2 regions of the Cupriavidus sp. GW822-FHT03E04 genome follow, and region 2 is predicted to be linked to the other one. Evidence: riboswitches for the same ligand, from Rfam matches in the RefSeq annotation. Region 2 holds a riboswitch; the other holds the start of a gene.
The links. A riboswitch is a leader RNA that binds a small molecule or an ion and turns the genes downstream of it on or off. The one in region 2 is predicted to bind cobalamin.

Region 1: linked by a shared signal. The riboswitch ahead of AC1RQC_RS36360 (TonB-dependent receptor) and the one ahead of AC1RQC_RS34705 (TonB-dependent receptor plug domain-containing protein) in region 2 are both predicted to bind cobalamin.

What each region holds. Positions count from the first base shown of each region.
Region 1 covers NZ_JBXANI010000038.1:22,558-38,433, reverse strand. The annotation lists gene AC1RQC_RS36375 (S-layer protein) at 1-939, opposite strand, end outside; gene AC1RQC_RS36370 (YjjA family protein) at 1,307-1,783, shown strand; gene AC1RQC_RS36365 (methyl-accepting chemotaxis protein) at 1,821-3,377, opposite strand; cobalamin riboswitch at 3,683-3,940, shown strand; gene AC1RQC_RS36360 (TonB-dependent receptor) at 4,068-6,332, shown strand; gene AC1RQC_RS36355 (PepSY domain-containing protein) at 6,340-7,854, shown strand; gene AC1RQC_RS36350 (HoxN/HupN/NixA family nickel/cobalt transporter) at 7,908-8,966, shown strand; partial or broken gene AC1RQC_RS36345 (hydrolase) at 9,262-9,513, opposite strand; gene AC1RQC_RS36340 (hypothetical protein) at 9,549-10,352, opposite strand; gene AC1RQC_RS36335 (ester cyclase) at 10,748-11,215, shown strand; gene AC1RQC_RS36330 (FAD synthase family protein) at 11,403-11,876, shown strand; gene AC1RQC_RS36325 (hypothetical protein) at 11,953-12,528, shown strand; gene AC1RQC_RS36320 (methylated-DNA--[protein]-cysteine S-methyltransferase) at 12,628-12,939, shown strand; gene AC1RQC_RS36315 (2OG-Fe(II) oxygenase) at 12,966-13,658, shown strand; gene alkB (DNA oxidative demethylase AlkB) at 13,661-14,305, shown strand; gene AC1RQC_RS36305 (hypothetical protein) at 14,402-14,578, shown strand; gene AC1RQC_RS36300 (methylated-DNA--[protein]-cysteine S-methyltransferase) at 14,632-15,183, shown strand; gene AC1RQC_RS36295 (DNA-3-methyladenine glycosylase family protein) at 15,186-15,830, shown strand.
Region 2 covers NZ_JBXANI010000033.1:69,545-85,420, forward strand. The annotation lists gene AC1RQC_RS34635 (LysR family transcriptional regulator) at 1-41, shown strand, start outside; gene lgt (prolipoprotein diacylglyceryl transferase) at 114-926, shown strand; gene AC1RQC_RS34645 (HAD family hydrolase) at 944-1,627, shown strand; gene AC1RQC_RS34650 (GntR family transcriptional regulator) at 1,892-2,632, shown strand; gene AC1RQC_RS34655 (malonyl-CoA decarboxylase domain-containing protein) at 2,666-4,114, shown strand; gene AC1RQC_RS34660 (Bug family tripartite tricarboxylate transporter substrate binding protein) at 4,223-5,209, shown strand; gene AC1RQC_RS34665 (enoyl-CoA hydratase/isomerase family protein) at 5,262-6,044, shown strand; gene AC1RQC_RS34670 (malonate--CoA ligase) at 6,155-7,708, shown strand; gene AC1RQC_RS34675 (SIMPL domain-containing protein) at 7,847-8,548, opposite strand; gene AC1RQC_RS34680 (sulfite exporter TauE/SafE family protein) at 8,669-9,481, opposite strand; gene AC1RQC_RS34685 (EVE domain-containing protein) at 9,566-10,060, opposite strand; RNA gene ssrS (6S RNA) at 10,250-10,460, opposite strand; gene AC1RQC_RS34695 (cell division protein ZapA) at 10,772-11,113, opposite strand; gene AC1RQC_RS34700 (hypothetical protein) at 11,110-11,427, opposite strand; cobalamin riboswitch at 11,636-11,880, shown strand; gene AC1RQC_RS34705 (TonB-dependent receptor plug domain-containing protein) at 11,977-13,941, shown strand; gene AC1RQC_RS34710 (FecCD family ABC transporter permease) at 13,957-14,955, shown strand; gene AC1RQC_RS34715 (ABC transporter ATP-binding protein) at 14,961-15,797, shown strand; gene cobO (cob(I)yrinic acid a,c-diamide adenosyltransferase) at 15,790-15,876, shown strand, end outside.

The DNA of each region.
Region 1 (15,876 bases), on a different contig from region 2:
GCGGCGGCCGTCGCCCAGCAGCGCGTCCCAGATCCCGCCGACCTGCGCGACCACGTAGTCCACGCCGCCGTAGGTGCGCGACTTGAGGTTCGCATCAACATAGCTGCTGTTATAGCCGCCGCGGTCGGGCTCCATCTGATTGCCGACCATGCCTTCCACCGCGAACGCGATGTTCGGCGCGAGGTCATTGAATTCGCGGTAGTCGGCGGCCGTGTACTTGCCTGGATTGCGCGACGGATGGTTGATCAGCGCGTAGCTGGTATCGGGGAAGTTGGTCTTGAGCCAGGTGAACGCCTGCACCGCATCGGCGTGGCTGGAGGCGGCGGTGCGCGGCGCCTTGGCGTTCCAGGCCGCCACGTCCGCCGGATCGAACATGGTGTCGGGGCGGCTGGTGAAGAAATACTCGAATTCGTTGGCGCCCTTGACCGCCGTTGCGAGTGCGGGCGAACCGCTGAAGATGCCCACGTTGACGTGATCGTGGGTGGGCATGTCCCACTCGAAGGTCGAGAAGATCAACTTGCCGGGGTAGCGGCCATCGGCCTGCAGTTGCTTGACGGCCGGGACTTCGTAGTTAGCCAGGCCCTTCGAGAATGGGATCGAGCCGCCTGGGATTGCCGTGCCCGTATTATCGCGATCCGACACGCGCAGGTGGTTCGACAAGGCCATCCAGTCGAGGTTGTTAGCAGTGAAGGCCTGGTCGAGCACCGTGGTGAGCGGGCTCTGCGCGTCGTTCGATTCGATGGTGTGGACGTGCAGGTCGCCGGTGGTCCACTTGCCGGTGACTTCGGCAACCGGCGGCGGCGTAACGGGCGTGACGGGCGTGCTCGGTGCGGCCGGCGCGGTGTTGGCGGATTGCTCGCCGTTGCCGTTGCAACCGTAGAAGCCGCCGGCGATGCACAAGGAGGCCGCTAGGCCGAGGATGGATCTGGTGTGGCGCATTGGATTCGATTTCCCTGATGACTCTGTTTTGTATTGACCCGGCTGGTCCGCGCGTCTTTCGTCCGGGCGCGCTGGCAAGGCTCTTGTGGGCGCAGATAGTGATTGGCGTTCGTGACACAGAGGTGACGCAAAGGCGACAAATCCAGCATTTGGGTAAATCGATACACTCAATTGGGAAAATCCGTATCACTGACACGACATTCTGACTTACAGAACGATCAATCGCATGCGCGAGGCCTCGCTTAATGCGCGCGTCATGCAAATCGGCTAGAGCGGAGAGAAGAAAGCGTCACTGCAGCGAAAGGCGATGGCCGATGCGGCAAGCACTATAGTGAAGACTGTTTCCACGCCGCCAGAAGGATGCCGCATGAACGCCAGCCTCTATCGCACCACCGCCGTGAAAATCCTGATCGCCGCGCTGCTACCGGTGGCAGCCGCGCATGCGCAGCTCGGGGACCTGCTCAAAGGCGCCACGCAGGGCGGCACCGAGAGTTCGTCCGGTGGCCTGAGCGGCCTGGGCAGCAGCCTGGGCGGGATGAGTGGAATGCCCTCGCTGCAATCGCTGAGTTCGGGCAGCACCGGCAATGTCGCCGGGATCCTGGAGTACTGCGTGAAGAACAACTACCTTGGCGGCGCCAGCGGCGCCGCCTCGGTCAAAGACAAGCTGCTGGGCAAGGTCGGCGGCGACTCTCCCACATCCGACGCCGGCTACACCAGCGGCGCCAAGGGCATCCTGAGCAGCAGCGATGGCAAGCAGTTCGACCTGAGCGGCGGCGGCCTCAAGGACCAGGTCACCAAGCAGGTCTGCGACAAGATCCTCGCGCAGGGCAAATCGCTGCTGTAGGGCCAGGCACGCTGAGCGCCCGGTCAGCGCTCAGTGCTCAGGCGGCCGACAGGCGGAAGGCCGACACGGCATGGTGCAGCGCGCCGGCCTGGTCTTCCAGCGACGTGGCGGCCGCGCTCGCCTGCTCCACCAGCGCCGCGTTCTGCTGCGTCATCTGGTCCATCTGCGCGACCGCGCGATTGACCTCCTCGATGCCGGTGCGCTGCTCCGCGGTGGCCGAGGCGATGCCATCCATGATCGACGTCACGCGGCCGACCGCGTTGACGATCTCGGCCATGGTCTGCCCGGCCTGCTCCACCAGTGCCGAGCCGCTGTCGACCTGGCCCACCGACTCCACGATCAGCGTCTTGATTTCCTTGGCCGCGCCCGCGCTGCGCTGCGCCAGGTTGCGCACCTCCCCAGCCACCACCGCAAACCCGCGTCCTTGCTCGCCGGCGCGCGCGGCTTCCACCGCGGCGTTGAGCGCCAGGATATTGGTCTGGAAAGCGATGCCGTCGATCACGCCGATGATGTCGTTGATCTTGCGCGAGCTGGCGGTGATGCCGCGCATCTTGTCCACCACCTGGCTGACCACGCTGCCGCCCTGCTTCGCGATCTGCGAGGCGTCAGCCACATACTGGCTGGCCTCCTTGGCGTTGTCGGCGTTCTGGCGCACCGTCGCGGTGATCTGCTCCATGCTGGCGGCGGTCTGCTGCAGCGAGGCCGCCTGCTGCTCGGTGCGGCTCGACAGGTCGCTATTGCCCGAGGCGATCTCCTGGGCCGCCGAGGTGATGGAATCGGCCGATTGCTGGATGCCCGCCACCGTGCCGGCGAGCTGGTCGCGCATATGGCCGATGGCGTACATCAGGCTGGAGCGGTCGTCCGGGTGGGTTTCGACGCGCGCCGTGAGGTCGCCGCTGGCCATGCGCAAGGCAAGGGCCGCAGCGGTAGCGGGCTCGCCGCCCACCGAGCTCTGGATGCTGCGGATCAGCAGCGTGGCCACCGCGGAAATCACGATGCCCAGCAGCACCAGCAGCCCCAGCGATTGATACAGCGAGGCGCGGAACTGCGCTTGCACGTCATCCATATACGTGCCGGCGACCAGGTCCCAGCCCCACGGCTTGAAGCGCGCCACGTAGCCGATCTTGGGGCTCGGCTGGTCGCTGCCCGGCTTGGGCCACCAGTAGTCCAGGTGGCCAGCGCCTTCGGCCGACGCGCCGCGGGCCGCGATATCGGCATACAAGGCGTTGCCCTTGGCGTCCTTGAAGTCGCTCATGTTCTTGCCGTTGAGCTTGGCGTTGATGGGATGCATCAACAGCACGGAATCCGCGCCGACGATGGTGATGTAGCCATCCTTGCCATAACGCTGCGCGGCAACGCGGGCCGTGGCCTGGGCCTTGGCATCGGCCTCGGACATCTTGCCCTGGCGCGCCTGCTCGGCATAGTCGCGCACCAGCGAGAGCGACATGTCGACAATGTTAGCCAGCTCGCCGCGGCGATCGGCCATTTGCAGCTGGCGGGTCTGGAAGGCGTGCATCACGGTCAGCAACAGCAGGCCGAGCCAGGCCAGCACAAGGGGAATCCACAGCTTTTTTCGCAGGGTCAGACGATTCATGGCATTCGCTTCTCGGGGCAATGGCCGGTCATGCAGGAGGCATGCGGCACCTCCGAATATCGGAGCCGGGCTCGCCTTCTTTAGCGAAAGGCGCGACAGGACCGCACGAAAGACCACGAAGCGCAGAAAATGTCGCATGAAGCACCAAAATGGCGACAGGTTGTGCCAGGCCGAAACGCTCGCGCACCCGCACGGTGCCAAAAAAAACACCTGCCATCCGCCCCCGAAAGCGGCGCAAATACGGCTACAATGCGCCTCGCATTCCACTCGGTAATTGCAATTGACTTGCAATTACCTGGCTAGTGGACTGCCAAGGGTTCGAAGGTGCCTCCGGCGCGCAGCGCGCGGCGGGGGTTAAACGGGAAACAGGTGCGCCGCCGGCCATGCCGCGGCTAATCCTGTGCTGCCCCCGCAACGGTCAGCAGGTACAAAGGTGTCACGCCGCGCCAACAGGCCGCGGCAGCCACTGCGCATCATCGCGCGGGAAGGCGGCACCCCGGACGCGCCCCAGCGGCAGGCGTCCCCCTGCAAGCCCGGATACCGGCCTTCGACCGATCACCGGGGCTGCGGACGGGCGGCCAGGCGTGAGACGGCTGGCCACGCGCCCGGCCGTCACTGCGCGCTCGTCCGCGGCTGGTTCGTTTATTGCCGCCGGGCGGGGTCGCCCCCGCGGCCAATGATGGAAAGTCCATGTCCGCGCGCCCTTGCATTGCCTGTACCGCCTCGCCGGCGGCCGTCACGCCACGCCAACGTCGTCATACGCCCAAGCCGCCGCGCCAGCTCGCGCATCATTGCGCGCTCGCGCTATCGCTGGGGGCCTTCGCCGGCCTGGGCGCCGATGCCGCCTGGGCGGCGGACGATGCGCAACCTTCAGAGCGGGCGCAATCGCAGCCGTCGCGCGGCGACAGCACGGTGCTACCGCCAGTGGTAGTCAGGAGCGCCTCGCAGCCGGCCGGGCTGGCGCTGTCCGAGCCCACCAGCACCGGCAGCCGCCTTGGCCTGACCCCGCTGGAAACGCCCGCTAGCGTGGAAGTCCTGTCCGGCGACACCATTCGCGAACGCGGCGATTTGTCGGTGCGCGAGGCCGTGACCCGCGCCACCGGCATCACCTCCAATGGCGCGCCCGGCAACGGCGGCACGGCGCTCGCGGCACGCGGCTTTGCAGGACAAGGCTCGGTGATGCAGCTGTACGATGGCACGCGCCTCTACGTGGCCTCCGGCACCGTCACCTTCCCCTTCGATACCTCGTCCGTGGACCGCATCGAAGTGCTGCGCGGCGCGGCCTCGGTCATGGTTGGCGAGGGCGCGATCGGCGGCGTGGTCAACGTGATTCCCAAGAAGCCGATGCGCGCGCCGATCGCCAACGAGCTGCAGCTCACCGGCGGCACGCAAAAAACAGCGCGCGCGGCGTTCGACAGCGGCGGCGCGGTCAACGAGACCCTCTCCTACCGCTTCAACGCCAGCTACGGCCGCTCCGGCGGCTGGGTGGACCGGGGCGACTCGCGCAGCCTGGCGGTGTCGGCCGCGGCGCGGCTGGACGTATCGCCTGAGTTCAACCTGACGCTGTCCTATGACGACGCCGACCAGCACCCGATGCAGTACCTGGGCACGCCGCTGGCGGGCGGCAGCCTGGACACCTCGCTACGCAAGAAGAACTACAACGTTGGCGATGCCGACATCACCTACCGCGACCGCTGGACCCGGCTCGCGGCGCAGTGGCAGCCCAACGAGCGCGTCATGGTGCGCAACCAGTTCTATTACCTCACCAGCCAGCGCCACTGGCGCGACGCCGAGTCCTATACCTTCCTGCCCGCGACGGGCCAGGTGCGCCGCACCGACTATCTGGAGATCCTGCATGACCAGGAACAGGTGGGCGACCGCGCCGACCTGAAGATCGATGGCCAGCTGTTCGGCATGGCCAATACCGCCATGGTGGGGTTCGACGTCAACCGCATCAACTTCACTCACAGCAACAACTCGCCCTATGGCGGCGCGTCCACGGTCAATGCCTACCAGTTCGACCCGGGCCAGTTCTTCAGCCCGCCGGGCATTGTCACGTCGCCGCGCTTTCGCACCCACACCACGCAAGCCGCGCTGTTTGGCGAGGACCGCCTCAAGCTGACCCGGCAATGGTCGGTAATTGGCGGCGTGCGGCTGGACCATGCCCAGCTGGAACGCGGCAACCTGGTCACGGGCGACGACTGGACCCGCAGCTTCAACAACATCACGTGGCGTGCGGGCACGGTCTACGCATTCACGCCAGCCTTGTCGGTGTATGCGCAGTACGCCACCGCCACCGATCCCCTTGGCGCACTGATCTCCACCTCGGACGCACAGAAAGATTTCAAGCTGGCCACCGGGCGGCAGATCGAAGCCGGGGTCAAGCAATCGTTCTGGAACCAGCGCGGCGAGTGGACCTTTGCCGCCTACCAGATCGTCAAGAAGAACCTGCTGACACGCGACGCCAGCAACCCGGCGTTGTCGGTGCAGGTGGGCGAGCAATCCTCGCGCGGGCTGGAGGCCTCGGTCAGCGTGGAACTCATGCGCGGGTTGCGCTTGGATGCCAACGGCACCGTGCTGCGCGCCCGCTACGACGACTTGGCGGAAAGCGTGAACGGCGCGCTGGTCTCGCGCAATGGCAACGTGCCCACCAGCGTTGCGCAGCAGGCGGCCAACCTGTGGCTGACGTGGGCCTTCGCACCGCGGTGGCAGGCAGGCAGCGGCCTGCGCTACGTGGGCAAGCGCTATACCAACAACGCCAATACCACCACCATGCCGTCGTACGCGGTGGTGGATGCCTCGCTGCAATGGCGCGTATCGCGCAAGACGACGCTGACGCTGCGCGTGTACAACCTGTTCAACCGCGACTACGCCGAATCCTCTGGCAACAGCGGCAGCCAGTGGCTGCTGGGCCGGCCGCGCGCGGCCGAGCTGACGGCCAACTTCTACTTCTAGGCCGGCCATGGCAAGCACACCCCTGCCCTGGCGTGAAGCCTGCTGGCGCTTCACGCGCCGCTGGCTCTACCTGGTGCACCGCTGGGCCGGGATCGCGGGCTGCCTGCTGATCGCCATGTGGTTTCTCTCGGGACTGGTCATGATGTACGTGGCCTTTCCCGCGCTGACCGACACCGAGCGCCACGCGGGGCTCCCGCCGCTGGACCTGCCCGGGGTAAGGATCACGCCGGATGCCGCGATGGCCAGCGCGGGCCTCACCCGCTTTCCGCGCAGCCTGCGCCTGGAGATCATGGGCACGCACCCGGTCTACCGGATGATCGACTGGAACGGCAAGCCTTACACCGTCTCCGCCCGCGACGCGGCGCCCATCGAGCAGGTGGATGCCGTTGCCGCGCAAGCCATCGCCCAACGTTTCTCCGGCGCGGCGGGCGCGCGCTGGGTGGAAACCGCGGAGCGCGACCAGTGGACCGTGCCCAACGGGCTCAATCCCTGGCGGCCGCTGCATCGCATTGTGCTGGACGATGCGGCCGGCTCCGAGCTGTATGTGTCTGCCCGGACCGGCGAGGTGATGCGCGACACGAACCGCGCCGAACGGTTCTGGAACTGGCTCGGCTCGGTACCGCACTGGCTGTACTTCACGCCGGTGCGGGCCGACCCGCCGCTATGGCGGCAGGTAGTGCTGTGGACCTCCGGCGCGTGCATTGCCGTGGCCGTCAGCGGCATCTGGATCGGCTGGCTGCGGCTACGCGTGCGCCGCCGGTTTGCGCACGGCAGCGCCGGCGGCACGTCGCCCTATCACGGCTGGATGGCCTGGCACCATATCGCCGGGCTGGCCGCATCGCTGTTCCTCGTGGCGTGGCTGGCCAGCGGCTGGCTATCGGTCAATCCCAATCAGTGGTTTCCCGGGCGCGCGTTTGCGCAGCCAGCGCTGGAACGCTACGCCGGAGAAACCCTGCCGCGCTTTCCCGCCGGCGATGGTGCGGCGCTGGCGAGCCTGCTGTCCGACACCGCGCTGCCTCCAAGGGAGATCAAGCTGGCCTGGCAGGCCGGCGTGCCGGTCATGCTGGTGGCGACCGCGGCCACCACGCACGCCTATCACGCCAACACCGGCGCGCCGCTGGCGCTCTCTGCCCGGACACTGGCCCAGGCAGCCGCGCGGCTGATGCCGGACGCCACCGTGGCCAGCCACGACCTGCTGCACGAGGACGACGCCTACTGGTACAGCCACCACCAGCCGCGCAAGCTGCCGGTGCTGCGCGTGCGCTTTGACGACGACTGCGCCACGTGGGTGTACATCGACCCGGACACCGGCAACCTGCTGGGCCGCAGCGACCGCAGCCGCCGTGCCTACCGATGGCTGTTCCATGCCGCGCACAGCTGGGACTTTGGCTGGCTGGTGCGCCATCGCCCGGCCTGGGATGCAACGGTCTGGCTACTTTCGGTTGCCGGGCTGGTAGTCTCGGTCAGTGGCGTGGTGATTGGCTGGCGCAGGTTGTTTCGCGGGCGCCGCCGGCGGGCTTGAGTCCCGGCCTGGCGTCCATCCATTCAGAATTCCCCATCTTTCACGGACCGCTCATGTTCCGCTTTCTAGCCAGCATCTTCAACGACCAGGACGCCGACGTGCGCCGCAAGGTCATTGCGCTCTACGTCTTCCTGATCGCCGCCAACGTGGGGGCCTGGCTGTGGGCACTGGCAGCGTTGCGCGACCACCCCATGCTGCTGGCGTCCGCCGTGCTGGCCTACACGCTCGGCCTGCGCCACGCCGTTGACGCCGACCATATCGCCGCCATCGACAACGTCACGCGCAAGCTGATGCAGGAAGGCAAGCGCCCGGTGACGGTCGGCTTCTTCTTCTCGCTCGGCCACTCCACCGTGGTCACGCTGATGTCGATCGGCATCGCGGTTGCCGCCGCCGCGCTGCAAACGCGCTTTGCCGACATGAAAGCCGTGGGCGGCATGATCGGCACCAGCGTCTCCGCGCTGTTCCTGTTCCTGCTGGCCTTCTTCAACCTGCTGATCCTGATCTCCGTGTGGCGTGCCTTCCGCGCGGTCAAGCGCGGCGAAGCGCTCAAGGAGCAGGACCTGGACCTGCTGCTGAACAACCGCGGCGTGCTCTCGCGGCTGTTCCGCCCGCTGTTCCGGCTGGCCAGCCGCAGCTGGCACCTGTTCCCGATAGGGCTGCTGTTCGGTCTCGGCTTCGATACCGCCACCGAGGTGGCGCTGTTCGGGCTATCGGCGGCGGAGGCGGCAAAAGGCGTGCCGTTCTGGACCATCATGGTGTTCCCCGCCCTGTTCACCGCCGGCATGTCGCTGGTGGACACCACCGACGGCATCCTGATGCTAGGCGCTTACGGCTGGGCCTTCACCAAGCCGATCCGCAAGCTCTACTACAACATGACCATCACGCTGGTCTCGGTGGTGGTCGCAGTGGTCATCGGCGGCATCGAAGCACTCGGGCTGATCGCCGACAAGCTCGGGCTGGAAGGCGGCCTGTGGGACGTGATCGGGGAGCTGAACGAGCATTTCGGCATGCTCGGCTATGTGATCATCGGCGTGTTCGTGCTGAGCTGGCTGATCTCGATGGTGGTGTACCGGGTCCGGCGTTATGACGAGATCGAGGTGAGGATGGGGTGAAGGTATGGTGGGACGGATAACCGCTTAGCGCTGATATGCGACCGTCATCGACTACAAGCTCAAAAGCGCGGAATCGGAGGATAAGGCGGTCATTTCCATAATCCCAGAATGCGTTTGGGCGGATTCGGGCTGGCCGCCTGCGCCGTGCTCGCGGCCCCAAGAGATCACGCGCGGTTGCCGCCACCACTGTGCCCGCGCCTGAATAAAGAAGTTGGCGCCCGTGCCGGGTCGTGCGGCGCGGGCTGGAGTGAGTGGCGCGTGGTCATGAGGTTGGATATGCGGACGAGGGACTGGCTCAGACACTGATCCGGGCCGGCATCGGCGCGAGCAACTCGTGCGGTGTGGCAATGCGCTGCGGGGCTTTGTGCACCATGGTGAAGGTGTAGTCGACACCCATGCCATATGTGCCAGAGTGCTCTCTGACGACTTGCATTACGGCGTCGTGCGTCTCGCGGCGGGCCCAGTCGCGTTGCCATTCGAGCAGTACCTGTTGCCAGGTCACCGGCACGACGCCGGCCTGTACCATGCGTTGCATGGCGAAGATGTGATGTGATGTGATGTGATGTGATGTGATGTGATGGATCAACCCTGGAGGGTCGATACCGACGCTGCATCATATCCGAGGGCGGTTCTGATGGTCAGCATGAAGATCGGATCTGCATGTGATTGCTTGTGCAGCGCGAATCCAACCTCGGCAAATGGACTCGTGACGGAGAGATCGGGGTTCGCAGCCTGAAAGGCAAAACACATCAGAAACTCGCAGTCGTGGCGTTGGGCCTCGACACCGAAATTAATCACCCCGAGGTGCCAATCTCCCTCATCCTTGGTTAGAGAAATCAGGAGCTGGCGGGCGCGCGCCTCAAGATACGCGCGATTCTGCACGATGGACGCGGCTTTCGCGATGCCCAGTGAGCTCGGCATGCCATGCAAATCGGCGACGACAACTTCCGTAAGATCCGTGAGCACCGCCATCCATTCGTCGCGCGGCGTAGCACCGAGCCTGTTGATGAGCGAAAACTCACCAGGTGTTGCGAACCCCAATTCGCCGCGCGGCTCCGATGCCGGCATCGGATGCGAACTCGATTTGGTGGCCGCCGGCAGCAGCGCCATGCGCGCCAAAGGATCGTTCAACCGCGAACAATGTTCAATGGCTTCGATCGTCGCCCGCCGAATGCGATCGATGGGCAGGCCATGACTCGGGGCTGCCATTGCGGCGGCTCTGTCCATTCGAGTCGCTTGAGCGTTTCGAGCCAGCAGCGCCCCGACATCCATCCGATAGTGCCGTCCAAACTGTAGATGCTTCTGCCTGAGTCGCGCCGACTGATCCCGAAGCCAAATGTCGCCAAGGTCTGCATAGGCGTCTGGCTGCACTTCATTGATGGGCATGACGGACTCCTTGCTTGAAGACATACCGGGCGGATACCGGGCGCGTGGAACCGAGACATGTCGCGACTGGCTCGCAATGAAGAGTAGGCGGCCGGTCTTGGCCGCGCTCTCCGTTTCTTGCGATTGAATCCAATACGCCTATCTGTTCCGCACGTGCGAAGGCTTGCGCGCCAATGGAATCCACGACACGACACTGGAGCGGCTAGCCACTCTAGTGCGCACCGCTCGCACAGACGATGAGGTACCGTCACTGGCCTAGACGGTACGTCGATCTTCGGATTGGTTTGCGCAGCAAGAATCGGAGTTCTTAACAACGTGGGGATGCCTATTCTCTTGCTCAGGGCATCGAATGGTTTCGATGAACCTTCCCGAAACTAACTGTGAGGACCTTTCCAATGAGCAAAGAAGAGCAGAACAAGGCCGTCGTCGGTCGTTGGTTCACGGAATTCTGGGGCAAGAACGTCAATCTGGCGGTGATCGATGAGATTGCCGCCCCGAACATGCTGCTCAAGTATTCGCTGCACGAACCTCGTCGTGGTCGCGAGGATATCAAGGCCTTCATGACCGACTTTCGTGCCGCGTTCCCGGATCTCAACTTCTGGGGCACGGCAGAGCTGATTGCCGAAGGCGACTATGTCGTCGGCCAGTGGGAAGGTGGCGGCACCCACACGGGCCCGGCATTTGATGACTTCCTTAGTGGCGGTCTGCCTGCCGCAACTGGCCGCAAGATGCATTTCACCGGTACTACCGTGCTGAAGGTGATCGGCGGCAGGATCGTGGAAGAACTCGGCCTGGACGACGGTGTGGCTGCGCTGACCCAGCTCGGGCTGATCAAGGAGGCCGCCATTAATGGCGACGGCTGATTTCCAGGAATCAGGAGAAGTGGCGCGACGTGCAGTATGCGCGTCGCGCGACGCCTATTCATTGCGCACCTCATATCCACGTTGCGTGATTCCAGAATGCCTGAGCAGAAACCGAGCGCACCGGATAGGATGAGGTCGCAGATTCCTGGACAGTGAGATCGATCAGTCTTGAGAGAACATCACTGCCATGATTCGAATCGGTTACGCACCCGGTGCCTATGATCTCTTTCACATCGGGCACCTCAATCTTCTGCGACAAGCCAAGGAGCATTGCGACGTTCTCATCGCCGGCGTCGTGGCCGACGAGGTTCTGATTCAGCACAAGGGGGTGAAGCCTGTCATTCCGCTCGCTGAGCGATTGGAGATTGTCCGCAATGTGCGCTATGTCGATGCGGCCAATCCTGCGTTCACCAATGACAAGGTCGAGATCTGGAAGGACCTGCGGTTCAATGTCCTGTTCAAGGGGGATGATTGGCGCGGAACCGAAAAAGGCTATCGGCTCGAACGAAGCTTGGCGGGTCTCGGTGTCGAAGTTTTCTACTTTCCATATGGAAGGCGCACATCGAGCAGTGCGCTTCGCCAGACCCTGCAAAACATCGACGACCTCGCTGTACGAGTGCGCCGATGTGAGCTTGTGATGGACGCTATCTTTGCCATCTGACGGCCGCCCTATCGCGGACACGTAATCTGCCTATGGCCCAGCCCTCACTTCTTGCATCGCGTTTGCGATGCCCTCCATGATGAATAAAATCTCGTGTGCAGAGCCCGTTGCACAGTCGCTGGCTACTTGGGTAGCCGCAGTAAGAGTCGCCTTGCTGCCACAGAACCTCATTGCATCGAGACTCGATGACATGCGGCTGGAAGACCTCGTCCTCGATCTTCTCGACCTCGACGAGAGCGAGGCAGCGCAACTGGAAGCGTTGTCAGGGTCAAAAGTGCCATTCCATCGAAGTCCTGAGAGCTATTGCGAATCGTTGCTGCAGGCAATTCGGCAGCTTCGATTGTTCAAGCTGTTCGCCAGAACGCACGGTGGGGACCATCATCGAAGTGTTTGCCCTGCGGCTTACAACGAACGTACCGGCGGGCACCATCCAGAAGAGATGGCGCGCTGGCGTACCGACTTTCGTGCGATGGCCCCTGAACAGCAGATGATGGCCGCGACCGTCATTTGGCTCTACCGGTCTGGGCCCGATTCGATCTGGCTGCGGCGAGTCCCTAGTACCTGGAAGGCGTCCGAGGCCCTGCACTACATGCAAGACGCAGGATGTCTCACGCTCTGGCTCCAACTCATCGCCAGATACCCCGGCTGGTGAGTCGCGCCGCCAAAGAATTCAACCGCAAAGATCGGAGTTTCTCAGCGGGCGTGAATTTCTACACTTACGACACCCTGAAGCCGATGCGAGCGATTTGCCATGAGAATTCGTTCTTTTCCCACGTTCAAGTACAACTTCCGTGCCCCGGGAACCCGGGTAGAGGGCCCTATTCGATTCGCCGTCGGCCAGACATTGCAGGGTATGGTTCTCGTTGGACGAAGCCAGCTGGAAGTAGCTCAGGATCTCGGCAGGCCGGCAGCCGTTCGCGCCGTGGCGGGTGCCTGCGCCGCAAACGTGTTGGCCATCGTCATTCCCTGCCATCGTGTGGTGCGCAGCGATGGCTCTGTGTCCGGCTATCGCTGGGGTGTCGAGCGCAAGCTTGCCATGTTGGCCGAGGAGCGCGCGCAATGAGGGCCAATGCGGGGCGCTATAGCCCCATGGAACGCTTGACCTACGACTGGATCGACATGGAGCGTTCGCTTGATGTCCATGGAAATGCCGTCTTGCCTGGCCTGCTGGCTGCGGAGCAATGCGATGAGCTCGCGGCGCTGTACTCGAAGGAGGAAGGCTTTCGCGCTCGGATCGTCATGGCTCGCCACGGATTCGGGCGGGGTGAATACAAGTACTTCACATACCCGTTGCCACCGCTGCTCAATTGGCTGCGGCATGCGCTGTATCCCCAACTCGTGCCGATCGCAAATCGCTGGAACCGGCAGTTGGGAATCGACACGCGATACCCGGATGAGCTGGATGTATTCCTCGACCGATGTCACCAGGCCGGGCAGACGCGGCCGACGCCGCTAATCCTCCAGTATGGCGAAGGTGACTACAACTGCCTGCATCAGGATCTCTACGGCGAGCACGTTTTCCCGTTGCAGGTGGCAATTCTCTTGTCGGAACCTGGCAGGGACTTCGCCGGTGGCGAGTTCGTCATGACGGAGTGTTCGACCAAAGGGCAACGCGCCGATGTCGTCGCACTGCGCCAGGGCGATGCAGTGGTATTCACCGTCAACAAGCGGCCAGCGACGGGGTTGCGTGGCATCAAAAACGTGGCGATGCGGCATGGCGTCAGCCGCATCCGCAGCGGCAAGCGGCATACGGTGGGGCTTATCTTCCACGACTCGAGGTGAACATGGAGCCGTGTGAACGCTTCGAGACAAGTGGCGAACGCTTGCGCCTGGGTTCAGGCGCCTTGGTGCTGCGCGGATTCGCACTGCCGTATGTGAGCGAACTGATGCCCGCCATTTCTGACATCGCGGCCATGTCGCCGTTTCGACACATGGTGACGCCTGGAGGTTTCACCATGTCGGTTGCGCTGACGAACTGCGGGGCACTGGGATGGACGACAGACCGGCGTGGCTACCGGTACACCTCAGTTGATCCGGACACCGGCGAGCGGTGGCCTGCCATGCCCGACGCGTTCGCGCGACTCGCCAACGAAGCAGCGGCAGCAGCGGGATTCGCCGATTTTGAGCCAGATTCCTGTCTGGTGAATCGCTACTTGCCTGGCGCGAGGCTCTCGTTGCACCAGGACAAGAACGAGCGGGACTACGAAGCACCTATTGTCTCGGTCTCTTTAGGCATGAGGGCCACCTTCCTGTTTGGTGGACATGAGCGCTCCGATCCCACGCTCAAAGTTCTTCTGCACCACGGTGATGTGATGGTACGGGGAGAGGTCGATCGCCTGCGCTATCACGGGGTGATGCCGTTAAAAGAAGAGCCGCATCCGCTGCTCGGAAGTCAACGCATCAACTTCACCTTCCGCAAAGCGGGATGAGCATCGGAATTCAAGAGCAAGAGTCGGAGTTTTTTCCCGAGACGATACACCTAGAGTAGCCGCAGTTGCCAAGACGCTCCCATGCACTCGATATCCATGGAACCGACGAACAAACGGGCCGAAGCGCGCCGCCAGATTGAGGCCTATTGCCAGTCGTTGGTGGACATGGGCGCGGCGCAATGGCGGGTCGGCGATGCCGGTGCCATCGAGCTGCGCATGGAAAGCGGCGAGGCCTACCTGTTTGGAGAATGGGGCGTTACCCGCCTGAGATGAGCAGACTGACCACACCAAGTGTGCCCGCCGATTCATTCAACAAGGAGTGCATCATGCAATTGTTCTTGAGCTATCTGGAGTCGCCGCTGGGCGACCTACTGCTCGTCACCGATGCGCGGCAGATTGTGCGCGGGCTCGATTTTGCCGACCACAAGGCGCGCCAGCATCGCAGCTTGCGCGAGCACTATGGCAGTGTCGAGCTGGTTGAAGTTCCGGCCCCATCCGAGATCGCCGAAGCCTTGGCTCGCTATTTTTCGAGTGAATTGGGCGCGCTGGATGCCCTGCGGACTGAGACCGCTGGCTCTCAGCTTCAGCGCCGGGTCTGGGCCGCGCTGCGCCGCATTCCGGCCGGCACGACCACGACCTACGGCAAGCTGGCCAAGGAACTGGGCTTCGACGATCCGCGCGCGGCCATCGACATCGGTGCAGCCAATGGCGCCAATCCGATCGCCATCATCGTACCGTGTCATCGGGTCATCGCCAGCAATGGCGACCTCAAGGGTTACGCCTGGGGGGTGCCCCGTAAGCGCTGGCTATTGGAACACGAGAGGGCGATCGCGCCAGAGCGTGCCGAACCACAGACTGCCATGCTGCCGGGGATCTGATCTTGGCCGATACCATTGCAGCTGACTTGTCTCCGCGCGCGTACGAACGGGCCTCTCAGTACTTGTCCGGTCTAGATGCAGACTGGGCGCGCCATATCGCCATCGTTGGCCCATGCCGACATGAGGCCAAACCTGCGCGCGAGCCCTACGAAGCCTTAGTGCGCGCCATCGCCTACCAACAGTTGCACGCCAAGGCCGGCGATGCGATTCTTGCGCGACTGCTGGCGCTCTATCCGGGAGCCTCCTTCCCATCGCCGGCACAACTCCTGTCGACCGATCCTGAGTCACAGCGCGCGTGCGGCTTCTCGGCCGCCAAGCTGGCCACCATACGTGGCATTGCGCAGGCCGCCGTGGACGGATTTGTGCCCAGTCTCGATGAAGCTCGGCGCCTTCCTGACGCCACGCTGATCGAGCGCTTGGTCTGCCTGCGTGGCGTGGGGCGCTGGACCGTCGAAATGTTCCTGATCTACTCATTGGAGCGCTCAGACATCCTGCCGGTGGACGACTTCGGCGTGCGCGAGGGTTACCGGCGCCTGAAGGGCTTGGAGGAGGCGCCGACACCTCGGCAGTTGCGCGAGATCGGCGGGGCCTGGAGTCCCTGGCGGACTGTCGCGGCCTGGTACTTGTGGCGACTGCCGCCTAAATGATGAAATTCATTCGCAAGAATCGGAGTTCTTGCGAATGAATTCCTGC
Region 2 (15,876 bases):
GCACTGCCGCTGCGGCAACGCACCTGACTAACGCAGCCTGAACCCTGATATCGCGCCGGACGCCAGGTTGCCCGTGCGCGATCTCTCCACCTACAACCCTAACCACGGCACACATGCTGATTCATCCCCAATTCGACCCGGTTGCGATTCATCTCGGCCCGCTCGCCATCCGCTGGTACGGGCTGATGTACCTCGCCGGGTTCATCATGTTCCTGTGGTTCGGGCGCCTGCGCATCCGCCAGCCGCATATCGCGGCCCAGGGCTGGACGGTCAAGGACCTGGACGACATGTTGTTCTTCGGCGTGCTGGGCGTGATCCTGGGCGGGCGGCTGGGCTACGTGTTCTTCTACAAGGCCGATTACTACCTGAGCCATCCGCTTGAGATCTTCAAGGTGTGGGAGGGCGGCATGGCCTTCCACGGCGGCTTCCTGGGCGTGATCGTGGCGATGTGGCTGTTCGCCAAGCTGCGTGGGCGGCACTGGATGGAGGTCACCGACTTCATCGCGCCGATGATTCCCTGCGGGCTGGCGGCCGGGCGCATCGGCAACTTCATCAACGGCGAGCTGTGGGGCCGTCCCACGGACCTGCCGTGGGGCATGATCTTCCCGCAGGCCGGCGACAACATTCCCCGCCATCCTTCGCAGCTTTATCAATTCGCCGGCGAAGGCGTGGCGCTGTTCATCATCCTGTGGCTGTTCGCCAGGAAGCCGCGCCCCATGGGCGCGGTCTCGGGCGTGTTCCTGATCGGCTACGGCGGTTTCCGTTTCCTCGCCGAGTTCGCGCGCGAGCCGGATAACTTCCTGGGCCTGCTGGCGCTGAACTTCTCCATGGGCCAGTGGCTGAGCCTGCCGATGATCCTGGCTGGCATTGCCATGGTGGTCTGGGCGAACCGTCACGGACAGGCGGCGCAGGCCCCGATCCGTTAAAGCGGGCGCAGATGACTTTGTTCACCGCTGCCATCTTCGATATGGATGGCCTGCTGATCGACTCCGAGCGCGCCATCATGCAAGCCTGGATCGGCGCCGCGCGCGAGATCGGCATCACGCTGGCGGCCAGCGACTACGTGCAGGTCATCGGCAAGGCCAAGCCGGAGTCCGATGCCTTCCTGGTTTCCCTGCTTGGCGACGAGCATGCCTTCCGCCAGGTGCAGGCGATGGCGGGCGCGCAATTGCATGCGCCGGCCACCGGGCCCCGGTTTCCGCTGAAGCCCGGCGCCAGGGAATTGCTCTCGGCGCTGCGCGGCGCGGGCATTCCCTGCGCGGTGGCATCGTCATCCCGTGTCGAGGAGATCAGGGACCGGCTCGGGCGCGTGGGCATGCTGGATTTCTTTTCTTCCGTCTCGGGTGGTGATGAGGTGCGCCGCGGCAAGCCGGACCCGGCGCTGTACCAGCTCGCCGCCGAGCGCCTCGGCGTGGCGCCGCGGGCGTGCCTGGCCTTCGAGGACAGCGAGAACGGCGCAACGGCCGCGAACCGCTCGGGGGCGCAGGTGGTGGTGGTGCCCGATATCAAGCCGCCTTCGCCGGTCGTGACCGGATTCAGTTTCCGGGTACTGGGCACGCTGCATGAGGCCATTGCGCACGTGCCGCACTGGTTCGGCGTCCACGCGGCAAGGGGTTCGGCGGGCTAGTCCGCACGCGGCGCCCCGTGGCGTTCCCTGCCTTGCATTCGTCCGCGCCGCCCCTGGCGCATGGTGAGACTGACCCTCCTGTTGATCGGCGCGCAAGCGTTGCGCGAGCGCTGGAAGATGCTGCGCATGCGGCTGTGCAACATCGAATTGTCTTGTCATCCGGTCGCCGTTATTCATAATTATGAATTATTGGGCCTGGCAAGACACATTTCACCGTGCCGCAAGCCACCCCGATGCCATTGCATTCTTCCGTCCGGAGGCACCATGCGCATCATCCAGCAGGCCCTGTACCTCGAAGTCGCGGAGCGCCTGCGCGCCATGATCGACGAGCACGCGCTGATGCCCGGCGCCTGGATTGATGAGGCCACGGTGGCCGAGTCGATGGGGATCTCGCGCACGCCGATGCGCGAGGCGCTCAAGGTGCTGGCCGCCGAAGGCCTGGTGCGGCTGGAGCCGCGCCGCGGCTGCTTTGTCAACGCCTTGTCCGAGCAGGACCTCGACGAGATCTTCCCGCTGATGGCGCTGCTGGAAGGACGCTGCGCCTATGAGGCGGCGCGCAACGCCACCGCCGAGGACCTCGACGCGCTCGAAAGCCTGCATGCCGACCTGACCCAGTATGCGCAGGCCGGCAATATCGACGCCTACTACGAAACCAACTACCAGATCCACGAAGCCATCCAGCGGCTCGCCGGCAACCGCTGGCTGTCCGGCCTGATCAGCGACCTGCGCAAGGTGCTGCGGCTGTCGCGCCACAAGAGCCTGAAGCTGCCGGGCCGCATCCGCGAATCCTGCGCCGAGCATCTGTCGGTGTTCTCCGCGCTCAAGGCGCATGACCCGGAGGGCGCCGAAACCCTGATGAAGACGCACTTGCTGCGCCAGCGCGGCGCGCTCAGGGCACTGGACGCCGCCGAGGTCGCCGAGGCTGACGATAGCGGTCGCGATCCCATCCCCGAAGCACAGCCCGGCCGCCTGCACTTGGCCGGTAAGTCCCCCGTTGATCGATAGCGGCCAACTGACGCGCACAGAGCAGGTACGTCCATGGATTCCCTCAGCAATAGCGAACAGAAAGTCAGCGCGCCCCTGAGCGGCTTGGAGCCGTCGGCGCAATCCCTGTTGTCCCGCTTTGGCCGGTGGTGGGGCCGCAAGGGCGATGACCGCGCCAAGCCAAATACGGATGCCGATGCCAAGGCGGACGCCAAGGCCGTGGGGCTGCCGGCGCGCGTGCTGCGCCGGCAGCGCGAGCAACTGCGTCAATGCTTCGATGCGCGCCTGACCGACAGCGCCGCCAATACCGCAGCGCAAACCTGGCGGGCCGAATACGAAGCCGCGGGCGATGACGCACGCCAGGCCATGCTCGGCGTGCTGGCGGAAGTCGCGGCCAGCGGCGGCCCGGAATCGGATGACGATGCCAAGGATGGCAAGACGCCCAAATCCGCGTCGGGGCTTGCGCAGGCCATGTCCAACGCGCGCATCCGTTTCTTCAAGCGGCTGGCCGCGCTGCACGGGCAGGAGGGCGCAAGCGTCTGCGGCCTGCATTTCCTGATCGGCCTGCGTGCTGACATGCTGCGCTGGCATAAGCGCGTGCCGGGACTGCGCCCGCTTGACGACGATCTGGAGGCGCTGTTCTCCAACTGGTTCGACGTGGGCCTGCTGGAACTGCAGCCCATCACGTGGGACTCGCCCGCATCGCTGCTGGAAAAGCTGATCCGCTACGAGGCGGTGCACGAGATCGCGTCCTGGGCGGACCTGCGCAACCGGCTCGATTCTGATCGCCGCTGCTACGCCTTCTTCCACCCGCGCATGCCGCGCGAGCCGCTGATCTTTGTCGAGGTGGCCTTCGTGCCCGAGATGGCAGCCAACGTCCACGCGCTGCTGGACGAAGCCGCGCCGCTGGAGGACCTGCGCCGCGTGAAGTGGGCGATCTTCTATTCCATCTCCAATACGCAGCCAGGCCTGCGCGGCGTGAGCTTCGGCAACTTCCTGCTCAAGCGCGTGATCGGGGAGTTGCAGCGCGAGTTTCCCAAGCTCAAGCAGTTCGCCACGCTCTCGCCCATCCCCGGGTTTGCCGACTGGCTGCGCAAGCGCGACGGAGAAGCGGTGGCCAAGGTGCTGGGCGACAAGCGCCTGGCGCGCTGGAGCGAGCGCCACGGCACGCCACCCGCCGACGGCGCCGGCTGGCTGGCCGCGCTGCCTGCCGATTCCGAAGATGCGACGGTGCGCGACATCGCGCTGGCGCTGGCCGCGCACTACCTGGTGCGCGAGCGCCAGCAGGCGCTGCCGGCCGATCCGGTGGCGCGCTTTCACCTGGGCAATGGCGCCTGCGTGGAGCGCCTGAACTGGGCCGCCGACCTGTCGCGCAAGGGCCGTGCGCAGTCGTGCGGGATGATGGTGAATTATCTTTACGTGCCCGAGGCGCTAGATGACAATCTGGTGCGCCTTGGCAACGGATCCCCGCGCATGAGCCGCGCGGTGAGCAAGCTGTTGTAACCCTGGTCAGGTAAAAGACAAGGCCGCGGGCCGCGTTCATGGGCCATTCCAGCAGTTCTTCGTTTTGACTTTCCACAGCAGAAGAGAGAAGAGAGAGGAGACAGAGTCATGAATCGTCGTCAGTTTCAACTGGCAGGGCTGGCTTGCGCGCTGGGCGCGGGTTTGGGCGCGGTAGCGCCCGTGGCGCAGGCTGACGCCTGGCCGTCCAAGCCGATCACCGTCATCGTGCCGTTCCCGGCCGGCGGTGGCACCGATGCCTTCGCCCGCCCGCTGACCGCGCAGCTTTCCAAGCAGCTCGGCAAGCAGTTCGTGATCGATAACCGTGGCGGCGCTGGCGGCACCGTGGGCGCGAGCATCGCGGCCAAGGGCGCGCCGGATGGCTATACCGTTTTCATCGGCGGCGCGCACCACGCCATCGCGCCGTCGTTCTACAAGAAGCTCGACTACGACATCGAGAAGGATTTCATCCCCGTCACGGTGATCGCGCAGCCGCCGCAGGTGATCGTGGTGAACCCGACCAAGGTCACCGCCAACACGCTGGGCGAGCTGATCGCCTATGCCAAGAAGAACCCCGGCAAGCTGAACTACGCCTCGGCCGGCAACGGCTCGTCCCACCATCTGGCGGGCGAGCTGTTCAAGCTGCAGACCAAGACCTTCATCACGCATATTCCCTACAAGGGTGCGGGCCCTGCGCTGTCCGACCTGATCGCGGGCCAGGTGGATATGGATTTCGACGGTCTCGGTTCTTCGGCCCAGCATATCCGCGCCGGCCGCATCAAGGCGCTGGCGGTGGCATCGACCAAGCGCTCGGCCGCGTTCCCGAATGTGCCCACGGCTGCCGAGGCTGGGGTGCCTAACTACGAAGTCTCCACCTGGTACGCGATGTGGGTGCCCAAGGGCACGCCCAAGGACATCGTCGACCGGCTTTACACCGAAGTGGAGAAGGCACTGAACACGCCCGAGATGAAGCAGATCTGGCTTGCCAACGGCTCCGATACGCCGGCTTTCACGCAAGAGCAGTTCGCGCAGTTCCAGCGCGCCGAGATCAAGCGCTGGGCTACGGTGGTGCAGCAGTCCGGCGCCAAGATCGACTGATGGAGGATCGCCGCATGGTTTCCGATGTTTCCCGTGCGCGTGGAGCGCAGGCATGAGCGGCACGGTAGCGTTCGCGCGTGAGGGCGACGTGGCCACGGTCACGCTGTCCCACGCTGGCAAGCTCAATGCCATCTCCGTGGCGATGTGGCACGCGCTGGCGCAGGGCTTTGCGGACCTGTCCGCCGATCCCTCGCTGCGCTGCGTGGTGGTGCGCGGCGCCGATGACAACTTTGCCGCCGGCGCCGACATTGCCGAGTTCCCCGAGGAGCGGGGCGACGCCGCCGCGCTGCGCCGTTACCACGAGGCGGTGATTGCGCCTGCGCTGGCCGCCATCGCGGGCTGCCTGCATCCGACGCTTGCCATGATCGAAGGGGTTTGCGTGGGCGGCGGGCTGGAGATCGCCTGCCATTGCGACCTGCGCATCGCCGCCGACGACAGCCGCTTCGGCGTGCCGATCAACCGGCTCGGCTTTCCCATGGCGCCCGGCGAGCTGACCGGGCTGCTGGCCCTGGCGGGCCGCGCCGTGACGCTGGAGATCCTGCTGGAGGGCAGGGTGTTCGACGCCGCCGAGGCGCGCGAGAAAGGGCTGCTGACGCGCGTGGTGCCGGCAGCGGCACTCGGCGAGGAAGTCGCCGCGGCCGTCAAGCGCATCGTGGCCGGTGCGCCGTTGGCCGCCCGCATCAACAAGCAGAGCATCCGCCGCCTGGCGCCGGTGCCCGCGCCGCTCACCGCGGCGGAGCTCGACGCGCATTTCCGCTATGGCGACAGCGCCGACCATGCCGAAGGCGTGGCGGCATTCCTGGCACGCCGGCCGCCGCGCTTCAGCGGTCAATAGCACGGGCAATAGCACGGGCAATCGCTTTAGGTATCATTGCCGGCTATTGATCGGATTGCCCATGCGGATTGCCCATGCTATTGCCGATTCCGTTTTTCATCTTCCGCAATATGAACGCCAACCTGTTCGCCCTATTCGAATCCCGCTTCCCGGCGGACCGCAGTGCCTGCTGCATTGAAACCCACGACGGCCTCTACTACAGCTGGGACGACCTGGACCGCGCCACCGCCAAGATGGCCAACCTGCTGGCCGCGCTCAAGCTGCCCGAGGGCGCGCGCGTGGCGGTGCAGGTGGAAAAATCGCCGGAGGCGCTGTTCCTGTACCTCGCCACGCTGCGCGCAGGCTACATCTACCTGCCGCTCAATACCGCCTACCAGGAAGCCGAGATCGACTACTTTGTCGGCAACGCGGAGCCGGCGGTGGTGGTGTGCAGCAGCGCTAACTTCGGCTGGGTGTCCAAGGTGGCGTTCCGCCACGGCACCAAGCACGTCTTCACGCTGGACGACGACCGCTCAGGCTCGCTGTTGTCCCGCGCCGCCGTGCAACCGGACCGCTTCGCCACGGTGGCGCGCGGCGCCGACGAGCTCGCCGCCATTCTCTACACCTCGGGCACCACGGGCCGCAGCAAGGGCGCCATGCTCACGCACGGCAACCTGGCCTCCAACGCCAAGACGCTGCATGCGTACTGGGGCTGGCGCAGCGACGACGTGCTGCTGCACATGCTGCCGATCTTCCACGTGCATGGCCTGTTCGTCGCGTCGCACGGCGCGCTCTTGGCCGGTGCCAAGATGATCTGGGCGCCCAAGCTCGACATGGCGCAGATCCTCAAATTCCTGCCGCGTTGCACCGTGATGATGGGCGTGCCCACGTATTACGTGCGCATGGTGCAGGAGCCGCGCTTTGACGACGATACCTGCCGCCGCATGCGCCTGTTCGTGTCCGGCTCCGCGCCGCTGCTGATGGAAACCTTCGATGCCTTCCGCGAGCGCACGGGCCACACCATCCTGGAGCGCTACGGCATGAGCGAGACCGTGATGCTGGTCTCCAACCCGTACGAGGCGCAAGACGGCGAGCGTATCGGCGGTACCGTCGGCAAGGCGCTGCCGGGTGTGTCGGTGCGCGTGGTGGACGGCGACGGCAAGCCTTGCGCGGCCGGCGAGATCGGCAATGTGGAAGTGCGTGGCCCGAATGTGTTCAAGGGCTACTGGCGCATGCCGGAGAAGACGCAGGAAGAGTTCACCGCCGACGGCTGGTTCAAGACCGGCGACGTGGGCCGCTTTGGCGGTGCCATCGTCAGCCAGGCTGGCGAGCGCAAGGTGCCTGACGACTACCTGACCATCGTCGGCCGCAGCAAGGACCTGATCATCTCCGGTGGCTACAACGTCTACCCCAAGGAGATCGAGAGCTTTATCGACGAGATGCCGGGCGTGGCGGAAAGTGCCGTGATTGGCGTGCCGCATGCCGACTTCGGCGAGGCGGTGGTGGCGGTGGTGGTTGGCAAGCCAGGTGCCTCGCTGGATGCGTTGAGCCTGATTGGCGGGCTCAAGGGTCGTATTGCCAATTTCAAGGTGCCTAAGCGCGTGCACGTGGTGGATGAGTTGCCGCGCAACACCATGGGCAAGGTGCAGAAGAACGTGCTGCGCCAGCAGTTCGGGGCGCTGTAAGCACCGCCGCTCCTTGATGGCTCATGCATCAAAGACAAGGCCCCTGCCGCTTGCGCGGCAGGGGCCTTGTTCCGTGCCTTCTGCCTTCTGCCTTCTACCTTCTGCCTTGACCCTTGAGCCTGTGGCTTTGGACGGCGCTTACTTGAGCATCTGCACCGAGCCGTTCACAGTCACGGTGACCTGGGCCTTGCCGCCCTCGACCGGCACCGGCGCGGAATCGGCCATCATGGCCTTGGCCGCGTACATGCGCGGCATCGGTTGCACCGCGCCCACCTCGCCCACCTGCACTTCGCGGATGGTGTAGCTGCCGTAGCCGAACAGCTTGGTGGTGGCCTGGGCCTTGTCGCGGAACGAGGCCACGGCTTGCTCGGTCAGCTTGGCCTCGGCCGCCTGGCGGGCTTCGCGCGAGAGCGAGAAGCTGATGTTCTGCACCTGCATCTGGCTGGCGAGTTGCCCCGCGAGCTTGGACACGGCGGTGAAATCGCGCGATTCCAGAATCACCTCGGCGCGGCCGCGCCAGGTGCTGATGCGCCCGTTCTTGTCGTTGGACGGATAGATGGTGAAGCCGCCCGATTGCGCCTGCACGCCATTGGTACGCTTGGCCTGCGCGATCACATCCGCTGTCTTGGCCGACAGCGCCGAGGAGATCGCGCCCGGCTCCGCGCCTTCCTGCTCGGCGGCGAGCGTCAGGTGCACCACGTCGGTCGGCACTTCGGTGGCGGCCTGGGCGGACAGCGACAGCACGCCGGCAGGGGCCGGCTCGTGGGTCGGGCCGCCGCCCTGGGCGGAGGCAACCATGGCGGTGGTACCGAGCAGCGTGGCGGCAAGCAGATGTTTCATTGGATTCTCCCTTGTCAGACGATGGGTATCAGACGCGCCGCCCAGGTGATCGTTCCGCTACGTCCCGTGCGACCTTGTATCTACTTGTATCCGCGGCGTGCATCGCTGGCACCTGTGGCCTCAGAACGCGTGCCAGGCCTTCCACATCATGTAGGCCGACAGGCTGAACAGCAGGCAGGCGAAGACTTTCTTCAACTGTGCGACATCCATGCGGTGCGCGGTGCGCGCGCCCAGCGGCGCGGTCAGCACGCTGGCAACCGCGATCACCGCCAGCGCGGGCAGGTAAATGTAGCCGAGCGAGCCTGCCGGCAGCCCGGTCTGGCCCAGCCCGCTCCACACATAGCCGATCACGCTCGCCACTGCGATGGGAAACCCGAGTGCGGCCGAGGTGGCCACGGCGTTGTGGATTGGCACATTGCACCAGGTCATGAACGGCACCGAGACAAAGCCGCCGCCCGCGCCCACCAGGCTGGACAGGAAGCCGATCACGCCGCCCGCGCCCAGCATGCCCGGCGTGCCCGGCAGTTGCCGGTGCGGGGCGGGCTTGCGGTTGCGCAGCATCTGCCACGCCGAAAAGCCTACGAATACGGCGAACAGCAGCGACAGCCAACTGGTCTTGAGCGCCGCGAAGACCTTGCCGCCGCCGATCATGCCGCCAATCAGGATGCCGGGCGCCAGGGCCAGCACCAGCCTCCATCGCACCATGCCGCGCTTGTGGTGGGCGCGCACCGAGGACAGCGAGGTGAACAGGATGGTCGCCATGGAGGTGGCGATGGCCATATGGACGATGGCCTCATGGGGGAAGGCCAGGGCGGTGAACAGCAGCGTGAGGAAGGGCACCATCAGCATGCCGCCGCCTACGCCAAGCAAGCCGGCGCAGAAGCCGGTAAAGGCGCCGAGCAGCAGCAGCCCGGGAATCAGGGAAAAGCTCATGACGCGGAATCGACCTTGTTGGCGTTGTAGTTATGTCGTCGGCAGCCATTGTGTCATGCCGCTGCTGTGACCGCCGGTGCCAGGCTAGCGCATCAGCCGCGTGGTGATGAAGCGCCATTCGGCCGGGGTCACCGGCGTGATCGACAACCGGTTGCCACGGCGTAGCACGACCATGTCGGCCAGTTCGTCATGCGCGCGCAAGTCGGCCAGCGAGATCAGCGGGCCCTTGCCGACAAAGCGCACGTCAACCAGCATCCAGCGCGGTGCATCCAGCTTGGCGGCGGCGTCGTAGTAATCGCTCTTCGGGTCGAACTGGGTGGGATCGGGGTAGGGCTGCGAGCTGACCTCGGCCAGGCCGGCAATGCCGGGCTGTGGGCAGGAGGAGTGATAGAACAGCACGCCGTCGCCGATTTGCATGCCGTCGCGCATGAAGTTGCGGGCCTGGTAGTTGCGCACGCCGGTCCATGGCAGGGTGCCGCGTTCGGCTAGCGTATCGATGCTGGCCTCGTCGGGTTCCGACTTCATCAGCCAGTACTGGCGGGCGCGCGCGGCGGCATTGGCTTGCGTGGATCGGCTCATGGGCGGGCAGGGCGGGCGTGACGTTGGCGACAGCGATATGGTGCAGCAAGCACGGCCAAAAGAAAACCGTCTGGCGGATGTGGGCGTGGGTCGTGGCGCAGAAACAGAGGGAGGGCACTGCAGAGGCAGCGCAGGTCAATCTGCGCCACAAAAGGAAAAGGCGGTGGTTGAATAACCACCGCCTTTAGAGGGGTCCCCGCCTCGGCCGCTGGATCGGCATCCTGAACCCAAGTGAGGTTCAGAGTGGCTGCGGAAGCCGCATTTCGGGTACATCACCGGTTCAGGGAGTCCAGACTGCAACTATGAACCATGCGACGCGCTCGCCCACACGGCATAATCCCGCACCAACAAATGCTTATCGGTTCAAGGAATATGATCCTGACGAACCAGGCAGGGAAACTGTCAAACGTCTGACTTTTTTGCACTGCCAAACGCATACTGCTTTGGCATGGCTGTCAGACGTTTGCCGTTTCTAACTTGGATGGGATGAAAACGGCGGTCAGGCGCGATAACCCGACCTAAGGTGCCGCAACTATGTGGCTTGGTGCGGCTTGGCTCCACTATACACCGCGAGGCTTTCCATACCAAGCCCGTCTTTGCGTGTCGTTACATTTTGCTGACGCGCGCGGCATGTGGGGCACATCGGGCCGAAATCGCGAGCGTATCACCGCCTGCCTGTGCCGTGTGGTACAGCCGGCGCAGGGCAGGGCATCAGTTGCGCGGCACGGGCGAATTGGTGCCCACATGCGCGTACTGGCGCAGGGCTTCGTCCGCGCGTTCGTTCAGCTCGCGAATGCGCGCACGCACTGCATCAACGGGAATCGCGCCATCTTCTTGCTGCTTGCGCTTGAGCGAGAGCAGGTCCGAGGCGATGCTGATCGCGGCCATCACGGCAACGCGTTCCACGCCCTTGGCGGATACGCCGCCCTTGAGCCGCGTCATCTGACCGTCTACCAGTGCCACGGCCTCCAGCAGCGCGGCCTCGTTGTCGGCGGCAATGGCGAACCGGTAGGACTGGCCGGCAATGTTCACTTCGACTTGCTTATTGCTCATGCGTTTTCTCCGGGTGCCTTCTGTTCGGCGCGGCCGGCCGCGTCGCCTTCGCCCAGCAGGTCGAGCTGGCGGGCGTCGCTGGCGGTGGGCAGCTTGTCCAGGATCGACTGGATGCGCAGCTGCGCTTCCTCGATCTTGATATTGAGCAGCTCGCGGTCGGCGGCCATGGCTTCACGGTCGCCGCGCAGCTGGCTGGCGTCGGCCTGCAGGCGTTCGATCTCCTCGCGCAGCCGCTGGTTCTCAGCCGCCAGGGTATCGGCATGGTGCAGCACACGCCCGATCTTGGCGGCGAGTTGTTCGAGTTCGGTGAGCATAGAGCCTGTCATATCTAGGGTCTCGGGTTCTGGGATTTTAGCCCAAGCGCTATCGTGCGGACGGCGAACGCAGACGTGTGTGACCAGGCCTGCGCGCCGAAGTTGCATGCATCGTCGTTTAACGGCATCCGTGGCGACGGCTTTATGCCTGTTTCCAGGCGCTTTCGCCTTGTTTTGCCGCGGCATTGACGCTTGCCTCGAAACTGCCTACACTCGCGCACGTTCCAGGTGCTCGTAATCCTATTCACTACAGGGTTGCAGTTCAACGGGAAACAGGGAGCCAGCCACCGCCGCCAGGGCAGGGCCGAGCCAACCTGTGCTGCCCCCGCAACGGTAAGCGACCGTGATCGCAAGATCGCAAGGCCGACCACTCAGCCACTGAACCGCAAGGTTCGGGAAGGCGGTCGGACTGGTGTCGTCAGCCCGGATACCGGCCTGAACGAGAGTGCGCCGCCCTCCGCTGCTTTTTGCCGCGCAAGCCAGCGGCGCGCTTCGTCGCCAGACGGTCCGCGGGGGAACGGACCAGGCAGCTCTCTCCCACTCAGCATCATGCGCTTTTCGCCCCCCACGTCGAGCCGTCCGGCATTGCCGGCGCGCCGCCACACCATACCTGTTTTCGTCTCGCGGCAACTGCCCGCCGCGCTCGCCGCCTGGCTCGCCATGAGCGCGCCAGGCGCCGCCATGGCCCAGTCCGCCGGGCAATCCGCTGCGCAGCCCGCGCCCGACGCGCAGCTCGACCCGGTGGTGGTCACTGCCACCCGCACCGTCCAGCCGTTGACCGAGGCGCTGCCGCATACTACCGTGGTGACCCAGCAGGACATCGTCAACTCGCAAGCCATCGACCTGCGCTCGTTGCTGCGCACGCAGGCCGGTGTGGAGTTTGCCGCCAACGGCGGCCTGGGTGCCAATACCAGCCTGTTCATGCGCGGGGCCAACTCCAACCAGACGCTGATCCTGATCGACGGCGTGCGGATCTCGGCGGCCAGCAGCGGCACGGCCCAGCTCTCGAATATCCTGCCCGACCAGATCGACCATATCGAGATCGTGCGCGGCAATGTCTCGGCGCTCTACGGCTCGGATGCGATCGGCGGCGTGGTGCAGATCTTCACCAAGAGCGGTGCGGGCCAGGCTCCCGCAGCCAACGCTCAGATTGAATACGGCAGCAACAATACGCGCCAGGGTACGGTGGGCTACGGCGGGCAGGTGGGCGATACCTCGTTCAATATCACCGGGTCGGCAGTCAAGACAGACGGTTTTTCGGCGATCAATGCGGCCCAATGGAACGGTGACAATCCGGCCAAGGCAAAGAAGGGCATGGGCCCGAACCCGAACGACAACCCGTATGACAACAAGAGCGTATCGGGCCAGGTGAAGCATCGTTTCACCAGCGACTGGGACGCCGGCGTCACAGCCTATTACTCGAAGAGCAAGCTCTCCTACGACACCACGACAGGCAAACCGACCGATGTCTGGTGGATGAACAGCGAGTTGTACACTGTATCCGCCTTTGTCAACGGCAAGCTCACCCGGGACTGGACCACGCATTTCAAGGTCGCGCAGAGCGGGGACAATAGCGAAAACACCTTGAACGGACTGTTCAACAGCAACTTCAACACGCGCAATCGCCAGTACACCTGGCAGAACGAATATGCGCTGGCGCCGACCCATAAGCTGCTGTTCGGCACGGAGTATGCGCAGCAGGAATTCAGCTCGAACACGTATGGCGCGCCGGGCCGCAATATTGCGTCGGTGTTCGGGGGCTACGATGGCCGGCTGGGCAAGCACCAGCTGCAGCTCAATGTGCGCAACGACCACTACTCGGATTTCGGCAGCCAGGCGAGCTATTTCGCCGGCTATGGCTATAACGTGACCGAGGCGTTCAAGCTGATCGCCAACGCCAGCAACGCCTTCCGCGCGCCGACGTTCAACGAGCTGTACTACCCGGGCTATGGCCAGCCGGGCATCAAGCCCGAGCGCGCCAAGTCGGTCGAGCTGGGCGCGCAGTACAACACGGACGCCGCCGGCCTGCTGCGCGTGACCGCGTTCGAGACCCGCTACGACAACCTGATCACCGCGGCGCTGCAGCCCAATGGCTTGTTCCTGGCGCAGAATGTCAACAAGGCCAAGGTGCAAGGCATTGAAGCCTCCTGGCGCGCCAAGCTGATGGGCACCGACGTGGGCGCCAGCATCACCTTCCAGAACCCGGTGGATGAGCAGAGCAATACGCAGTTGCTGCGCCGCGCGCGCCGCCATGCCGCCTTCGACGTGGGCCGCCAGTTTGGCGACTTCCGCCTCGGCGGCGAGTGGATCATTTCCTCGACGCGCATGGATAGCGGCTCGCGCACGCTGGGCGGATACGGTATCGTCAACCTCAATGCCCGCTATAACATCGACAAGCAATGGTTCGTGGCCGCCCGTGTGGAAAACCTGTTCGACAAGAACTACCAGCTCGCCTATCCCTACAACACGCAGGGACGCGCCGGCTTTGTCACGCTGGGCTGGCGCCAGAAATGATGGTGGCCGCCTGACATGCGCCGCGCGCTAGCCGTCTGGCTGATGCTTGCCGCCGCCGGCGTGGCGGTGTTCCTGCTGTCGCTGGCGGTGGGCAGCGTGCCGCTGTCGGGCGCGCAGGTCTGGCACGCGCTGTCCGTCGGCGCCGACGATACCGCCGGGGCCATCGTGCGTGAGCTGCGGCTGCCGCGCGCGGCCGCGGCATTCGCGTGCGGCGGCCTGCTGGCGTTGACCGGCGCGTTGATGCAGGTGCTGCTGCGCAATCCGCTGGCCGAGCCCTATGTGCTCGGCGTATCGGGCGGCGCGGCCACCGGTGCGCTCACCGCCATGCTGATGATGTGGCCACTGTGGACGGTGCAGGCCGGCGCGGCCGGCGGCGCGCTGTTCTCGATGGTGCTGGTGGCCACGCTGGCGCGGCGCGACCTGCTGCATCCGCAGGTGCAGGGCGGCCATCATGAGGCCGGCTCGCGCCTGCTGCTGACCGGCGTGATCCTGGCCGCCGGCTGGGGCGCGCTGATTACCCTGATCCTGAGCGTGGCGCCCGAGGCCCGTTTGCGCGGCATGCTGTTCTGGCTGACCGGCGACCTGGGCGGCACCGCCAGCTACGGCCTTGCGCTAGGTGCGCTGGCGCTGGCCGTGCTGCTGGCCATGCCGATGGCGCGCTCGCTCAATGCCATGCTGATGGGCGAGACCGTGGCGCAGGCGCTGGGCGTGCGCGTCGGCGCGGTGCGCCTGTCGGTGTTCGTGCTGGCCTCGCTGGCGATCGCGGTGGCCATTACCTCGGCTGGCTCGATTGGCTTTGTCGGGCTGGTGGTGCCGCACCTGGTGCGCCTTGCCTGGGGCAACGACCAACGCCTGATGTTGCCTGCCTCGGCGTTGCTCGGCGGCACGTTGCTGATGGCCGCCGACCTGGTGGCGCGCACGGTGATTGCGCCCGCGCAGTTGCCGGTGGGCGTGATCACCGCGCTGCTGGGCGTGCCGACCTTCCTCTTTCTCCTGCTGCGCAGGCCGCGCTGAGCACCATGCCGACCTGGAACGAACCCGTCTGCGCTTGTCCGCCGCTGGTGCTGCAGTCCCTGCAGTTGCGCGCCGGCACGCGCGCTTTGCTCGATGGCCTGAGCTTGTCCATGCAGGCGGGCGAGCTGTGGTGCATCGTGGGCCCGAACGGCGTCGGCAAGTCCACGCTGATGTCGGTGCTGGCCGGGCTGCGCAAGCCGGACGGCGGCGTGGTGCTGCTCGATGGCCGCGCGCCGCTGGAGACGCCGCCCGCGGCCCTGGCATTGCGCCGTGCCTACCTGCCTCAGGCGGTGCACGACACCTTCTCGATGTCGGTGCGCGACGCCGTGGCGGTGGGCCGTCACCCGCATCTCTCCGGTTGGGGCTGGGCCGGCCGCGAGGATGACGCGGTGGTCGCGGCAGTGATGCGCGAGATGGATCTCGATGCGCTGGCCGGGCGCGACGTGCTGACCCTGTCCGGCGGCGAGCGCCAGCGCGTTTCGCTGGCTGCCACGCTGGCGCAACAGGCGCCGCTGCTGATGCTGGACGAACCCGCCGCCCACCTCGACCTGCGCCACCAGATCATGGTGCTGGAAACCCTGGCCCGGCTGGCGCGCGCCGGCCGCCACGCCATCGTGGTGATCCTGCACGACCTTAACCTGGCGCGGCGCTACGCGACCCATGCTCTGCTGCTGGCCGAAGACGGCCTGTGCTTGCATGGCCCCGCTGCGCAGGTCCTGACTCCCGCGCATTGCTCGCACGCGCTGCGCACGCCCATTGTCAGCGTCAGCGACGGCCGCCATACCGCGCTGATCGCCGACGGGGCGCATTCTCCCGCACCAGACGAAACCCAACATGACTGAACCCAAAGCCCTTGAGACCTCCACGTCGGAAGACGCCGCCCGCGACGAGCGCCACAAGGCGCGCATGCTGCGCAAGAAG